DNA from 2 places in the Amycolatopsis sp. NPDC005961 genome. Region 1 is predicted to be linked to the other one. Evidence: riboswitches for the same ligand, from Rfam matches in the RefSeq annotation. Region 1 holds a riboswitch; the other holds the start of a gene.
What was found. A riboswitch is a leader RNA that binds a small molecule or an ion and turns the genes downstream of it on or off. The one in region 1 is predicted to bind glycine.
Positions count from the first base shown of each region.

Region 2: another riboswitch for glycine. It lies ahead of gcvP (aminomethyl-transferring glycine dehydrogenase); the one in region 1 lies ahead of gcvP (aminomethyl-transferring glycine dehydrogenase).

Region 1 is NZ_JBEXVF010000080.1:28,629-36,478, forward strand. Features, by position in the region: gene ABZ342_RS41940 (glutamine synthetase family protein) at 20-1,384, shown strand; gene ABZ342_RS41945 (gamma-glutamyl-gamma-aminobutyrate hydrolase family protein) at 1,365-2,075, shown strand; gene ABZ342_RS41950 (aldehyde dehydrogenase family protein) at 2,072-3,439, shown strand; gene ABZ342_RS41955 (3-oxoacyl-ACP reductase) at 3,439-4,206, shown strand; gene ABZ342_RS41960 (hypothetical protein) at 4,203-4,403, opposite strand; gene ABZ342_RS41965 (helix-turn-helix transcriptional regulator) at 4,476-5,780, shown strand; glycine riboswitch at 5,950-6,048, shown strand; gene gcvP (aminomethyl-transferring glycine dehydrogenase) at 6,032-7,850, shown strand, end outside.
Region 2 is NZ_JBEXVF010000007.1:199,174-207,023, reverse strand. Features, by position in the region: gene ABZ342_RS09350 (CDP-alcohol phosphatidyltransferase family protein) at 1-359, shown strand, start outside; gene gcvH (glycine cleavage system protein GcvH) at 461-847, shown strand; gene garA (glycogen accumulation regulator GarA) at 974-1,444, shown strand; gene ABZ342_RS09335 (MerR family transcriptional regulator) at 1,441-2,187, shown strand; gene ABZ342_RS09330 (bifunctional nuclease family protein) at 2,404-2,877, shown strand; gene ABZ342_RS09325 (MerR family transcriptional regulator) at 2,918-3,313, shown strand; gene trxA (thioredoxin) at 3,325-3,669, shown strand; gene ABZ342_RS09315 (TetR/AcrR family transcriptional regulator) at 3,650-4,282, opposite strand; gene ABZ342_RS09310 (MerR family transcriptional regulator) at 4,561-5,139, shown strand; glycine riboswitch at 5,182-5,280, shown strand; gene gcvP (aminomethyl-transferring glycine dehydrogenase) at 5,578-7,850, shown strand, end outside.

The sequences.
Region 1 (7,850 bases):
CAAACCTTTGGGGCGGCAGATGGCACGCAGACGAGGCATGCTCACGCTGGACGAGCTCCGGGCGCGCGTGGACGCGGGCACGATCGACACCGTGCTCGTCGCGATCACGGACATGCAGGGCAGGCTCCAGGGCAAGCGCTGCTCGGCGGAGTACTTCCTGGACGAGGTCGTCGGCCACGCCACCGAGGCCTGCAACTACCTCCTGGCCGTGGACGTCGACATGAACACCGTCGACGGCTACGCGCTCTCGTCGTGGGAGAGCGGCTACGGCGACTTCGTGCTGCGCCCCGACTTCGCCACGCTGCGGGAGATCCCCTGGCAGGAGGGCACCGCGCTGGTGCTGGCCGACGTCGAGCGCGTGCAGGGCGGTGCCGTCAGCGTGTCGCCGCGGCAGATCCTGCGCCGTCAGCTCGAGCGCCTCGCCGAGCGCGGGCTCGCCGCGTACGTCGGGACCGAGCTGGAGTTCATCGTCTTCGACGACACCTACGAAGCCGCCTGGGACAAGCGCTACCACGGCCTCAAGCCCGCCAACCAGTACAACGTGGACTACTCGATGCTCGGCACCGCGCGGCTGGAGCCGCTGCTGCGCCGCATCCGCAACGAGATGTCCGGCGCCGGGCTCTACCCGGAGTCCGCCAAGGGCGAGTGCAACCCCGGCCAGCAGGAGATCGCCTTCCGCTACACCGATGCCCTGAGCACCTGCGACAACCACAGCGTCTACAAGAACGGCGCCAAGGAGATCGCCGCGCAGGAGGGCAAGAGCCTCACGTTCATGGCGAAGTACAACGAGCGCGAGGGCAACTCCTGCCACATCCACATCAGCCTGCGCTCCACCGAAGGCCGGGCCGTCCTGTCCGGCGACCACGACCACGGCTTCTCGACGCTCATGGAGCAGTTCCTCGCCGGCCAGCTCGCCGGGTTGCACGAGCTGACCTACTTCTTCGCGCCGAACATCAACTCCTACAAGCGGTTCGTGCCCGGCAGCTTCGCGCCGACCGCGATCGCGTGGGGCACGGACAACCGCACCTGCGCGCTGCGCGTCGTCGGCCACGGCGAGTCGTTGCGCGTCGAGAACCGCGTGCCCGGCGGGGACGTCAACCCGTACCTGGCCGTCGCCGCGCTCATCGCCGCCGGCCTGCACGGGATCGAGAACGAACTGGAGCTGGAAGAGCCCTTCGTCGGCAACGCCTACCACTCCGACCGGGGCACGGTCCCGACCACGCTGCCCGAGGCCGCCGCGGCGCTGGCGGAGAGCACCCTGGCGCGGGAAGCGTTCGGCGACGACGTCGTCGACCACTACCTGAACGCGGCGAAGATCGAGATCGACGCCTACAACGCCGCCGTCACCGACTGGGAGCGGGTTCGTGGCTTCGAGCGACTCTAAGCCGGTCATCGGTCTCACCAGCTACCTCGAGCCCGCGAAGTTCCTGGTCTGGGAGACCGAAGCCGCGCTGCTGCACCGCGTCTACGTCGACTGCGTCGTCGCGGCCGGCGGCATCCCGGTGCTGCTGCCGCCGGTGTCCGACGCGTACGACCGGCTCGTGTCCACTGTGGACGGCCTGGTGCTCACCGGCGGCGCGGACGTCGAACCGGAGCGCTACGGCCAGGAGCCGCACCCGGCCACCTACACGCGGCCGGAGCGGGACGCGTTCGAATTCGGCCTGTTCGAAGCGGCGCGGCGCCAGGGCAAGCCGGTGCTCGGCGTGTGCCGCGGCCTGCAGGTGATGAGCGTCGCCCTCGGCGGCACGCTCACCCAGCACCTGCCGGAGGCGACGGAGTCCACCGAGCACCAGCCCGCGCCGGCGACGTTCGGCCGGGGGACCGTCACCCTGGCCGACGGCAGCCGGGCGGCGGCGATCCTCGGCCCGGAAACCAAGACGCTCTGCTACCACCACCAGGCGATCGACCGGCTCGGCGACGGCCTCGAACCGGTCGGCTGGGCCGCCGACGGAACCATCGAAGCCGCCGAAGTGCCCGGTGAGTTCACCCTGGGCGTCCAGTGGCACCCCGAGCAGGACAGCGACGACGTCCGGCTGTTCGCCGCCCTCGTCGACGCGAGCAAGGAGAGGACATGACCAGCACGTTCGACGTCCTGAACCCCGCCACCGAGGAGGTGGTGCGGACGATTCCGCTGACCAGCGCCGAGGAGACCGACGCGGCGATCGCCCGCGCGCAGGCGGCGTTCCCGGGCTGGCGCGACGTCACCCCCGGCGACCGCGCGCGGCTGCTGCGCCGCTTCGCCGACGCCGTCGAGGCCGACCTCGAGAACCTCGCGCGGCTCGAGGTCGAGAACTCCGGGCACACCATCGGCAACGCCCGCTGGGAAGCGGGCAACGTCCGTGACGTCCTCACCTACTATTCCGCGGCGCCGGAACGCCTGATCGGCAAGCAGATCCCCGTCCCGGGCGGCGTCAACGTCACCTTCCAGGAGCCACTGGGCGTGGTCGGCGTGATCGTGCCGTGGAACTTCCCGATGCCGATCGCGGGCTGGGGCTTCGCGCCCGCGCTCGCGGCCGGCAACACCGTCGTCCTCAAGCCGGCCGAGCTGACGCCGCTGACCGCGGTCCGGCTGGGCGAGCTGGCGCGCGAGGCGGGCATCCCGGAGGACGTCTTCCAGGTGCTGCCGGGCAAGGGATCCGTGGTCGGGCAACGGTTCGTGGACCACCCGGGCGTGCGCAAGGTCGTCTTCACCGGCTCGACCGAGGTCGGCAAGCAGATCATGGCCGGCTGCGCGGCGCAGGTGAAGCGCGTGACGCTGGAGCTGGGCGGCAAGAACGCGAACATCGTCTTCGCCGACTCCGACCTGGAGAAGGCCGCGGCGACCGCGCCCTACGGCGTCTTCGACAACGCGGGCCAGGACTGCTGCGCGCGGTCGCTGATCCTGGTGCAGGCGAGCGCGTACGACCGGTTCATGGAGCTGCTCGAACCCGCGGTGCACGGCGTCGTCGTCGGCGACCCGGGCGACGAGAAGACCGAGATGGGCCCGCTGATCTCGGCCGCGCACCGCGAAAAGGTGGCCTCCTACGTGCCGGACGACGCGCCGGTCGCGTTCCGCGGCAGCGCGCCGTCGGGCCCCGGCTACTGGTTCCCCCCGACCGTCCTCACCCCGCCCGACCTGCGGTACCCGGCCGTGGCGGACGAGGTCTTCGGCCCGGTCGTCGCCGTCGTGCCGTTCGACGGAGAGGCCGACGCGGTCCGGATGGCCAACGCGACCGAGTACGGCCTGTCCGGGTCGATCTGGACCCGCGACGCCGGCCGCGCGTTCCGGGTGGCGCGCGGTGTCGAAGCCGGCAACCTGTCGGTGAACTCGCACTCTTCGGTGCGCTACTGGACGCCGTTCGGCGGGTTCAAGCAGTCCGGCCTCGGCCGCGAGCTGGGCCCCGACGCCGCGGCGGCGTTCACCGAAACCAAGAACGTCTTTCTGAGCACGGAGGAGTAATGGTCCAGCGTTTCGAAGGCCGCGTCGCGGTGATCACCGGCGGCGCGAGCGGCATCGGGCTCGCCTCGGCGCGCCGTCTGGCGAGCGAAGGCGCGAAGGTCGTCATCGGGGACCTGACGCCGGCCGAAGGCAAGGCGGCCGCGGACGAGGTCGGCGGCGCGTTCATCCAGACCGACGTCACCGACGCCGAGCAGGTCGAGAACCTGTTCCACAGCACGGTCGAGCAGTTCGGCTCGGTCGACGTCGCGTTCAACAACGCGGGGATTTCACCGCCCGAGGACGACTCCATCCTGACCACGGGCATCGAGGCGTGGGAGCGGGTGCAGCGCGTCAACCTGACGTCGGTGTACTACTGCTGCAAGGCCGTCCTGCCGCACATGCAGCGCCAGGGTCGCGGGTCGATCATCAACACGGCGTCGTTCGTCGCGGTGATGGGCGCGGCGACGTCGCAGATCTCCTACACCGCGTCCAAGGGCGGGGTGCTCGCGATGAGCCGTGAGCTGGGCATCCAGTTCGCGCGGGAGAACATCCGCGTCAACGCGCTGTGCCCGGGACCGGTGAACACGCCGCTGCTCAAGGAGCTGTTCGCGAAGGACCCGGAACGCGCGGCCCGACGGCTGGTCCACGTGCCGGTCGGCCGGTTCGCCGAGCCGTCGGAGATCGCGGCGGCGGTGGCGTTCCTGGCCAGCGACGACGCCAGCTTCATCACGGCGTCCCAGTTCCTGGTCGACGGCGGCATCTCCGGCGCGTACGTCACCCCGCTCTAACGGCGTGACGTCGGTTTCTTGACGCCGTAGACCTCCCGGAGGTAGTTCCAGGCGGCGTTGAGCTTCCGGCGCTCTTCGGAGACGAGCTTTTCGCGGCGCCGCAGCACGCGGACGGCGATCTCGGAGGCGAGGAAGGCGCCGGCGGCGAAGGTCAGCACGCCGACGATCAGGGTCAGGACGACGACGGTGGTGGTCATGGTGACCAGCGTCGACGCCGGGTGGGCGATTCGTCCCTGCGCAAAGCTAGCGGGTTTCGTTAGCTTTGTGAGGTGACGCACTGGCGCGCCGACGAGTGGGCGGAAGCGGTCCGGACCGGCATCCGCTCGCGGGGCCTGTCCCTGGACGAGGCCGCGCGCCGGATCGGCGTTCCGACGTCGACGTTGCGGAGCTGGATCGAACACCGGCACGCGCCGAAGGTGACCGTCTTCGACCACTGGGCCCAGCTCGCCGAGGTCACCGGCCTCGGGGAGGCCGAGCTGCTGCGCGTCGCCGGGGTGCTGCCCGACAGCCTGGCCAGCCCGGTGCACGTCGCGCAGGCCGCGAAAGCACTGCGGGAGGGCATCGACCAGGCCGGGCAGTTCCTCCGGCAGGCCACCGCGCTCGTCTACTCCTCGCCCGGCACGCAGGTGGCCAACCTCATCGCCGCGTCGCCGGTCGACTGGGAGATGCGGATCCGCTCCGCGACCCGCGGCGACGAGGTCCGCGTCACCTACCACCACTACGTCGGGATCGTGCCGCCGCCGGGCTTCCCCCATGACGACGCCGAGGTGCGCCGGATCCTCGAGCACGACGTCCTCGGCGAGCTGTGGCGGCCACTCGGGCTGTACTGGCGGGTCGCCGAGGTGCACGACTGGCACGAGCCGCCGCGGCTGGTGATCCAGGTGCCCGAACAGGAGGCGACGCGTCCGCCCGTGCCGTCGCCGGTCGTCGCCGCGCCGCCGGTCGTCGTGCTGTCGCCGATCTGGGGGTACGGCGAGCTGCTCGCGTCGCTGGTCGCCGACGGCCTCGGGTTCGGCAACGTCGACTTCCGCTACTTCGGCCTCCCGGACGCGATGGCCGACCGCGTCCGGATCACCGCCCGCGAGCTGGCCGAGCCCGCGCCGCGGCTGGTGCACTCGGTGCCGCCGATCATGCTGCTGCACGGCCTGGGCGTGCCGGACCTGACCGGACGGCTCCCGGTCGTGGTCCGCTACGGCCCCCGCATGCGCGAGCGGGCCGCGCGGATCTACCGCGAGCCGCTGCTCGAAGCGGGGTTCGCGGACCCGCTGGCGGGCGCGCGGGCGATCGAGGAAGCGATCTCGGTCCCGCCGGGCTGCGCGTACTTCGAGGTCACGCTCGCCGACGAGGACGTCTTCGACGGCGACCGCCCCTCGCTGGACCGGCTCAACGACTCGGTGGCCTGGTTCGCCGAGCAGATCGTCGAGCAGGTGCTGCTGGGCGCCGGGCACCCGCCGGTGCCGGTGGGCGGCCCGCTGAAACGCCTGGTCCTGCCCTCGGGCCGGGTGCGCCGGCCACCGGCGCTGGCCGGGGGCGTCGTGCGGCGCGTCGCGGATCGAGCCGCGCTCGAAGGGTGATGTGGCGTTGCCCGGGTGAAGTAGACGGACCTCGAACCCGGCAGGTACCGTGACCGTCACAACTGCAGATCGGGCCGTAGAGCCGGGGCGGGAGAGCCTCCACGAAGTCAGTGGGGCACCGAAGGAGCAAACTCCCCAGAATCTCTCAGGTACCTGTTACCGCTTCGTGCGAGGCCACTCTGGAAAGCAGGCGCACCCGCGCCTCACCCAAGGTGAAAGCCGTGTCCCGCACGGTGAAACTCTCAGGTGCCATGACAGAGGGGGAGTTCCCAGCGCACCGTTGTGTGCCCAGGCCCGAGGAGCTCCCCATCACTTCCACGCAGTTCGACGCCCGCCACATCGGCCCGTCCGAGGCCGAACGCGCGAAGATGCTGGCCGAGTGCGGCTACGGCAGCCTGGACGCCCTCGTCGGCGCGGCCGTGCCGACCGCTATTCGCGCCACCCATGACCTGGTCCTCCCGCCGGCCGCGTCCGAAGAGGAGGCCACCGCGGAGCTGCGCGCCCTCGCCGCCCGCAACCGGCCGATGACGCAGATGATCGGCCTGGGCTACTCCGACACCGTCACCCCCGGCGTGATCCGCCGCAACGTCCTCGAGAACCCGGCCTGGTACACCGCGTACACGCCCTACCAGCCGGAGATCTCCCAGGGCCGCCTCGAAGCGCTGCTCAACTTCCAGACGATGGTCGCCGACCTGACCGGCCTGGCCACCGCGAACGCCTCGCTGCTCGACGAGTCGACCGCCGTCGCCGAAGCCGTCACGCTGATGCGCCGCGCGTCGAAGTCCGAGTCGAACAAGGTCGTCCTCGACGCCGAGTGCCTGCCGCAGACCATCGCCGTCGTGCGGACCCGCGTCGAAGCGCTGGGCATCGAGGTCGAGGTCCGCGACCTGCTGACCGGCCTGCCGGACGACTTCTTCGGCGTCGTCGTCCAGTACCCGGGCGCGTCCGGCGTGCTGCGTGGCCGCGGCTTCTACCACGCGATTTCCGAGTCGGCGAAGGCCGCGGGCGCGTTGTTCACCGTCGCCGCCGACCTGCTCTCGCTGACGCTGGTCACCGCGCCCGGCGAGTTCGGCGCCGACGTCGCGGCGGGTTCGACGCAGCGCTTCGGCGTCCCGCTCGGCTACGGCGGTCCGCACGCCGGGTTCATGTCGGTGCGCTCCGGGCTCGAGCGCTCGCTGCCCGGGCGCCTGGTCGGTGTCTCGGTCGACGCCGACGGCAACCCGGCCTACCGGCTCGCGCTGCAGACGCGTGAGCAGCACATCCGCCGCGAGAAGGCGACGTCCAACATCTGCACCGCGCAGGTCCTGCCCGCCGTGCTGGCCGCGATGTACGCGGTCTACCACGGCCCCGACGGCCTGAAGAAGATCGCCCGGCGCGTCCACGGCCTCGCCGCGGGCTTCGCCGGCGCCCTGCGTCAGGCCGGTGTCGAGGTCGTGCACGAGTCCTTCTTCGACACCGTCGTCGCGCACGTTCCCGGCCGGGCCGCCGAGATCCACGCGGCCGCCCGCGAAGCCGGGATCAACCTCGGCCACGTCGACGCCGACCACGTCCGCGTCGCGTTCGACGAGGTCAGCACCCCCGCGATCACCGCCAAGGTGCTGGGCGCGTTCAAGATCGAGGCCGAGGTCGACGACGGCGTCGCGCTGCCGAACGGCCTCGCCCGCGAGAGCGGCTTCATGGGCCACGAGGTCTTCGGCACCCACCGCTCCGAGACGGCGATGCTGCGCTACCTGCGCAAGCTGTCCGACCTGGACTACGCGCTCGACCGCGGCATGATCCCGCTCGGCTCCTGCACGATGAAGCTCAACGCCACCACCGAGATGGAGCCGATCAGCTGGCGCGAGTTCGCCGGCATCCACCCGTTCGCCCCGGCCGAGGACGCCGCCGGCTACCACACGCTCGTGGGGCAGCTGGCCGACTGGCTGGCCGAGGTCACCGGCTACGACAAGGTGTCGCTGCAGCCGAACGCGGGCAGCCAGGGCGAGCTGGCCGGGCTCCTCGCGATCCGCGCGTACCACCGCGCGAACGGCGACGAGGCTCGCGACGTCTGCCTGATCCCGTCGTCCGCGC
Region 2 (7,850 bases), on a different contig from region 1:
CGGCCGACCGCCTCTACATCCTCGCCACGCTCATCGCGTTCCTGGTCCGCGAGATCATCCCGTGGTGGGTCGTGGTCCCGCTCCTGGTGCGCGAAGCCGTCCTCGGCGTCTGCGTCCTGACGCTGCGCCGCCGCGGCTTCGCACCACCGGAGGTGACCTACATCGGCAAGGGCGCGACCTTCGTGCTGATGTACGCGTTCCCGTTCCTGCTGCTCGCGCAGGGTGGCTCCGACGTCGCCGCGGTCGCCCGTCCGATCGGCTACGCGTTCACGATCTGGGGCGGCGTCCTCTACGTCTGGTCCGGCGTCTTGTACGTCGTCCAGGCGCGTAACGCCCTGCGTGGCGCGCGCGACGACTGAGCGCGACGGTTTTCCCCGGGCCGTGCCCGGCGCTGCGCCGTGTGGGTGTAAGACTTCGCCCAGCACGTTTTCGCCAGTGAGGGCATGAAAGGGGACCGGCGGTGTCCGCTCCTGAAGAGCTTCGCTACACCGAGGAACACGAGTGGGTCGCCACCCGCGGCGAGGACACCCTCGTCCGCATCGGCATCACCGAGTACGCGCAGGACCAGCTCGGCGACGTCGTGTTCGTCGACCTGCCGGAGGTCGGCCGCCAGGTGAGCGCGGGCGACGTCTTCGGCGAGGTCGAGTCGACGAAGAGCGTGTCCGAGCTGTTCGCGCCGGTCGACGGCGAGATCGTCTCGATCAACGACGCCGTCGCCGACTCGCCCGAGCTGATCAACAGCGACCCCTACGGCGAGGGCTGGCTGATCGAGATCCGGCTCGACGACCCCGCGGGGCTCGAAGCCCTGCTCGAAGCCGAGGCCTACGACGCCCTGACCAAGGGCTGAACCCGGCCGGACCGGCACTGCGCCGGTTCGGGGAGCCGGGGCTCGGAGAATCGATCAGGCACGGTACGTTGGCAGCTACACGTTCTTGAGTACTAGGCAACACAGCATGTGTGGAGGAGAGCTCAGGTGAGCACGAACGACGGGCCCGGCGGCGTTCCCCCGGAGCAGTCTCCGGAGCGGACCTCTGTCTTCCGGGCCGACTTCCTGGCCGAAGTCGAAGGCCACGAGCCCGCCCCCGCCGCGGAGGCGCCGGTCCAGGGTGTCGACGCGCTGCCGGCGGGGTCGGCGCTGCTGGTCGTGAAGCGCGGGCCCAACGCGGGTTCGCGGTTCCTGCTCGACCGCGACACCACCAGCGCCGGTCGGCACCCGGACAGCGACATCTTCCTGGACGACGTCACGGTCTCCCGCCGGCACGCCGAGTTCCGGCGTGAGGGCGGCGAGTTCGTCGTCATCGACGTCGGCAGCCTCAACGGCACCTACGTCAACCGCGAGCCGGTCGACCAGGCCGTCCTCGCGGGGGGCGACGAGGTGCAGATCGGGAAGTTCCGCCTGGTCTTCCTGACCGGCCCGGGTCACGGGGGCCAGGGGGCGCAGTGACGGCGGCCGGGCGGCCACAGAACCACGGACTGAGCATCGGGGCCGTTCTGGCGCAGCTGCGCCAGGACTTCCCCGATGTCACCATCTCCAAGATCCGGTTCCTCGAAGCGGAAGGCCTGGTCCAGCCGGGCCGGACGGCTTCGGGGTACCGGCAGTTCGCCGTGGCGGACGTGGAGCGCCTGCGGTTCGTCCTGGCCGCCCAGCGGGACCACTACCTCCCGTTGAAGGTCATCAAGGAGCAGCTGGACGCGATGGACTCGGGTGCCGGGCCCGTCGCGGCCCTGCCCCGCCCGCCGCGCCGGCTGGTGCCGATCGACGCCCCGGCGGAGAACGTCGGCCTGCCGGAGGCGGCGGACTTCGCCACCGGCAAGGAGCTGCGCCTGACCCAGGAGGAGCTCCTGGAGCAGGCCGGCATCGACGCGGCCGCGCTGACCGAGCTGCAGCAGTACGGCCTGGTCCGGCCCGGTCCCGCCGGGTTCTTCGACCCGGACGCGGTGCTCGTCGCGCGGACGGTGAAGGCGATGACCGAATTCGGTATCGAGCCGAGACATCTGCGTGCCTTCCGCGCCGCGGCCGACCGCGAGGTCGGGTTGCTGGAGCAGATCGTGACCCCGGTGTATCGGCACCGTGACCCGGAAGCCAAGTCGAGGGCCGACGAGGTCGTGCGAGAGCTCGCGGCACTGTCCGTGACCCTCCACACGCTCCTCGTCAAGGCGGGAATCCGCGGCGTCGCGGGGTGTTGATCCCCGACGGGCCGCTGAGATCCTCTTTGCGGCCCCATGTCAATGACTGAATGTTCGGCACCGCATGCCGTACCGTGAAGGCAAGGGTTTGCGGCAGGCGAACCGAGATAGTCTCGACAGCGAGCACAGCGCAGGGATGACGGGTAGCGTCGGCAGTGTTGGCGCCGGGCCGTTCCAGCGTCTGGGCCCGTGTGCACGAGAGGGAGGCGAAGCCCGATGAGCGAGATGCGCGTCGTCGGTGTGCGGGTCGAGCTGCCCGCGAATCAGCCGATCTTGCTGCTGCGGGAGACCGAGGGTGAACGGTACCTGCCGATCTGGATCGGCTCGGTCGAAGCGACCGCCATCGCCTTGGAGCAACAGGGAGTCCGGCCGGCCCGTCCGCTCACGCATGACCTGCTGAAAGAGGTCATCGGGGCGCTCGGCCGGGAGCTCGAGCAGGTCGTCATCACCGACCTCAAGGAAGGCACGTTCTTCGCGGAGCTCGTCTTCGACGGCGACATCCGGGTCTCCGCCCGGCCGAGCGACTCGGTCGCGCTGGCCCTGCGGATCGGTGTCCCCATCCACGCCGTGGACGCGGTGCTGGAAGAGGCGGGCCTGATCATCCCGGACGAGCAGGAGGACGAGGTCGAGAAGTTCCGCGAGTTCCTCGACTCCGTGTCGCCCGAGGACTTCCGGGGAGCCGACACGTAGGACTTGCCTTGACGCGGACGTCAACGTCTAGCGTCGGGGTATGCGGATCGGAGAGCTTGCGCGGCGCACGGGTGTCACCACCCGTGCGCTTCGTTTTTACGAGGCCCAGGGCCTGCTGGCGGCCCGTCGCTCGGCGAACGGCTACCGCGAGTACGACGAGGACGACCTGCAGCTGGTCCGGGAGATCCAGACCCTGCAGACGATCGGCCTGACCCTCGACGAGACCCGCCCCTTCGTCGACTGCCTCCGCAGCGGTCACGAGACCGGCGACTCCTGCCTGACGTCGATCGAGGTCTACCGCCGCAAGCTCGAAGAAGCCGACGCCTTGCTGGCCCGCCTCGGCGGCATCCGCGCCGAACTGGCCGGGAAGCTCGCCACCGCCCTGGCCCGGCAGGCGCCCGATCCGTGTGTCGTGCCCGATTCCCCGCGCCCGTGAAGGAGCCCGCCATGTCCGAAAACGCCACGGTCACCGAAGTCACCGACGCCACGTTCCCCGAAGTGCTCGGCAGCGACGTCCCGGTGCTGGTCGAGTTCTGGGCCACCTGGTGCGGGCCGTGCCGGATGGTCGGCCCGGTGCTCGCGCAGCTGGCCGGCGAGCGGGCCGGGAAGCTCGCCGTCCGCAAGATCAACGCGGACGAGAACCCGGAGACCATGCGCTCCTACCAGGTCATGTCCCTGCCCACGATGATCCTGTTCTCGGGCGGCGAGCCGGTCGAGACGATCGTCGGCGCGTTCCCGAAGGCCCGCATCGAAGAGCGGCTCGACCGGGCCCTCAAGGCGCCGTCGCTTTGACGAACGCGTCCGCGACCTCGCGGGCGTACTTCTCCAGATCGAGCGACGGGTCCGCCGCGTGGGCCGCGGCCACCCCGTCGATCGCCTGCGCGATGGACATCGCCATCACCTCCGGCGTGAAGTCGCCGAACACCCCCTCCGCCTGACCCTGCTTGAGCTGGCGGGCCAGCCCGTGCACCCGCATGTCGTCGACCAGGACCTTCGTCATCACCCAGCCGTCGGCGTCGTCGGCGTTGGCCGCCAGCTCGGTCAGGACCCGGACGCACTGGGGGTACGCGCGCAGGAACGCGATCGACGTCTCGATGTGGGCCCGCAGGTAACCGGGCCGGTCCGCCGGGTCCAGCGCGCCGCCGGTGCGCTCCTTCAGGAACTCGTTCTTCGTCTCGACCACCGTGCTCAGCACGGACTGCATCAGGCCGGCCTTGTTCGTGAAGTGGTACGAGATCATCCGGGTGCTGCTGAGCCCGGCGCGTTCCTTGATCTTGGCGAACGTGGCTTTCCGGTAGCCGAGGTCGGCGATCACGCCGATGGTCGCGCCGATGATCTGGGCGCGGCGCGCCGCCTCCGTCACGCTGAGGCCCAGTTCGGCCATGAGGTCGGTGTTTACTTGCATGAGTAAAAATGTACTCGGTTGAGTAAAACGCCGCAAGAGGTTTGAACCACCACCTCCGGGGTACGGCGAACGGTGCAAAGGCTCATCCGACCGTTGAGGCTTGCCGCGCGTCGCGTTGACCGGTGTTCTCCTGGCGCTTACCGTCGAAGGAGGTAAATCGCCACGGTGTGATTCACGGTCTGGGGCCGGACCGTGGCAATTGATCTCCGGCGGGTCCCACTCCTGGGACCGTCCGGCTGTCATTCGCCGGCCGTCAGGTCGGGCGAGGGGAGGCTTGCGTGGTCGAGGCTGGTTCCGAGAAGCAGCCTGTTGGTGTCGCGGCTGGCGAGCAGGGTGAGCTGTTCCCCGACAACTCGCTGCCGGACGAGCTGGTGGGATACCGCGGCCCGGCTGCGTGCCAGATCGCCGGGATCACCTACCGCCAGCTGGACTACTGGGCCCGGACGAAGCTGGTCGCACCCAGCATCCGCACGGCGCACGGTTCCGGCTCGCAGCGGCTGTACTCGTTCAAGGACATCCTGGTCCTCAAGGTCGTCAAGCGGCTGCTGGACACCGGCGTCTCCCTGCACAACATCCGGGTCGCCGTCGACCACCTGCGCCTCCGCGGAGTCCGCGACCTCGCCCGCGTCACCCTGTTCTCCGACGGCACCACCGTCTACGAATGCACCTCGCCCGAGGAGATCGTCGATCTGCTCCAAGGCGGCCAAGGCGTCTTCGGCATCGCGGTCAGCGGCGCCATGCAGGAGATCAGCGGCACCATCCACGAGTTCCCGGCCGAACGCGCCGACGGCGGCGTCGTCGAAACCCACGAGCCGGACGAGCTGACCCAGCGCCGCAACGCCCGCAAGACCGGGTGATCATCGCCGCGGGGAGGCGAGTAAGATCCTCCCTGCGGTCGACGAATCCGCGCGGGAGAGTCCGAGCCACACCACGAGCTCGGCGCCGAAGGAGCAAGTCCTCCCCGGAACCTCTCAGGCACCCCGGACCGCGCGGACTAGACGCCTCTGGAAAGCGGGTCGTCAGGACACAACCTGGTGGCCCCGCCGACGGTGCAAGCCCGGCTCAACCTCGGGTGAAACTCTCAGGCGCCCCTCGGGGTACGGACAGAGTGGGGAGGATCCGCGCTCGCGGGTGAGCTGCGCTCGCGCTGCGCGCTCACCCGGCTCGCTCCGGAGTGTCTTGTGGGGGTGCAACCCCCACACCCCGCCCGGCGGGCTCCGCCCCCGGACCCCCGCGGTGGTTACCTTCGCGTTTACAGTCGGGTCGTGCGACACCGCCGTTCGGAGGAGGCCACCTTGGACCTGTCGCTTGCCTCGCTCGAGCAGGGTGTTCCTTTTGCCGAGCGGCACATCGGGCCTGGGCCCGGCGAGCTTCGCCGGATCCTTGACGTCATTGGCGTCGCTTCTCTTGATGAGCTCTCCGAGCGTGCTGTTCCCGAGTCGCTTCGCTCCTCTGCTCAGCCGCTCGAGCTGCCGCCCGCTGCCAGTGAGGCTCAGGCGCTTGCCGAGCTGCGGGCGCTTGCCGCGCGGAATCGGCCGATGGTGCAGATGATCGGGCTCGGGTACCACGACACCGTCACTCCGCCCGTCATCCGGCGGAACGTGCTCGAGAATCCCGCCTGGTACACCGCCTATACGCCTTACCAGCCCGAGATTTCGCAAGGTCGGCTCGAGGCGCTGCTCAACTTCCAGACCATGGTCGCCGACCTCACCGGGCTGCCCGTCGCCAACGCCTCCATGCTCGACGAGGCCACCGCGGCCGCCGAGGCCATGACGCTGGTGCGGCGGGCCGGGAAGTCCGCGTCACCCCGGTTCGTCGTCGACCGGGACACCCTGCCGCAGACCCTCGCCGTCCTCCGGACCCGCGCCGAACCCCTCGGCATCGAACTCGTCGTCGAAGACCTCACCCAGGGCCTGACCGGCCTCGGCCTCGGCGGCGACTTCTTCGGGGTCCTGCTGTCCTACCCGGGTGCTTCCGGCGCGGTGCGCGAGTTCGACTTCGCGATCGCCGACGCCAAGAAAGCCGGCGCCGCGGTCATCGTCGCCGCCGACCCCCTCGCCCTGACGCTGCTGCGGTCGCCGGGGGAGCTGGGTGCCGACGTCGCCGTCGGATCCACCCAGCGGTTCGGCGTCCCGCTCGGCTTCGGCGGTCCGCACGCCGCCTACCTCGCCGTCCGGAAAGGCCTGGAGCGGCAGCTGCCCGGCCGGCTCGTCGGCGTCGCGAAGGACGCCGACGGCGCGCCCGCGTACCGGCTCGCCCTCCAGACCCGCGAGCAGCACATCCGCCGCGAGAAGGCGACGTCGAACATCTGCACCGCGCAGGTCCTGCTGGCGGTGATGGCGTCGATGTACGCGGTGCACCACGGGCCCGAGGGGCTGCGCGGGATCGCGCTGCGTGCCCACCGGATGGCCACCGTGCTCGCCGCCGGTCTCTGCGAAGGCGGCGTCGAGGTCGTGCACGGCGAATTCTTCGACACGGTCGTCGCGGCGGTGCCCGGGCGCGCGCACACTGTCGTCGCGGCGGCTCGCGACCTCGGCGTGAACCTGCGGCTCGTCGACGACGACCACGTCGGCGTCGCCTGCGACGAAACGACCACCCGCGAACGGCTTTCGTGCGTGTGGAAGGCGTTCGGCGTCTCGGTGTCCGATGTGGATGGTCTCGACGCCGACACGGCGGACGCCCTCCCGGCGCCACTGCGGCGCACGACGGAGTTCCTCACGCACCCGGTCTTCCACGCCCATCGCTCGGAAACCGCGCTGCTGCGCTACCTGCGGCAGCTGGCGGACAAGGACGTCGCGCTGGACCGCAGCATGATCCCGCTCGGCTCGTGCACCATGAAGCTCAACGCCACCGCCGAGATGGAGCCGATCAGCTGGCCGGAGTTCGCCGGGCTGCACCCGTTCGCGCCCGCCGAAGACGCCGCCGGGCTCCTGGAAGTGATCGCCGACCTCGGCGCGTGGCTCGCGCGGATCAACGGCTACGACACGGTTTCCCTGCAACCGAACGCGGGCAGCCAGGGCGAGTTCGCCGGGCTGCTGGCCATCCGCGCCTACCACCGTGCGCGCGGCGAGGGCGAGCGCGACGTCTGCCTGATCCCGGCGAGCGCCCACGGCACGAACGCGGCGAGCGCCGTCATGGCCGGCCTGCGGGTGGTCGTCGTCCGGTGCGACGACGCCGGGAACATCGATCTCGCGCACCTGCGGTCCACTGTGGACGATCATCGCGGCGACCTGGCCGCGATCATGATCACCTACCCGTCGACCCACGGGGTCTACGAGGACACCGTCGGCGAGGTGTGCGCGCTGGTGCACGACGCGGGCGGGCAGGTGTACGTCGACGGCGCCAACCTCAACGCCCTGATCGGCGTGGCGCAGTACGGCCGGTTCGGCGCCGACGTCTCGCACCTCAACCTGCACAAGACGTTCTGCATCCCGCACGGCGGTGGCGGACCCGGCGTCGGGCCGATCGGGGTCCGCGCGCACCTGGCGCCGTTCCTGCCGAACCACCCGCTGCAGCCGGCGGCCGGCCCGGTGACCGGGGTCGGGCCGGTGAGCGCGGCGCCGTGGGG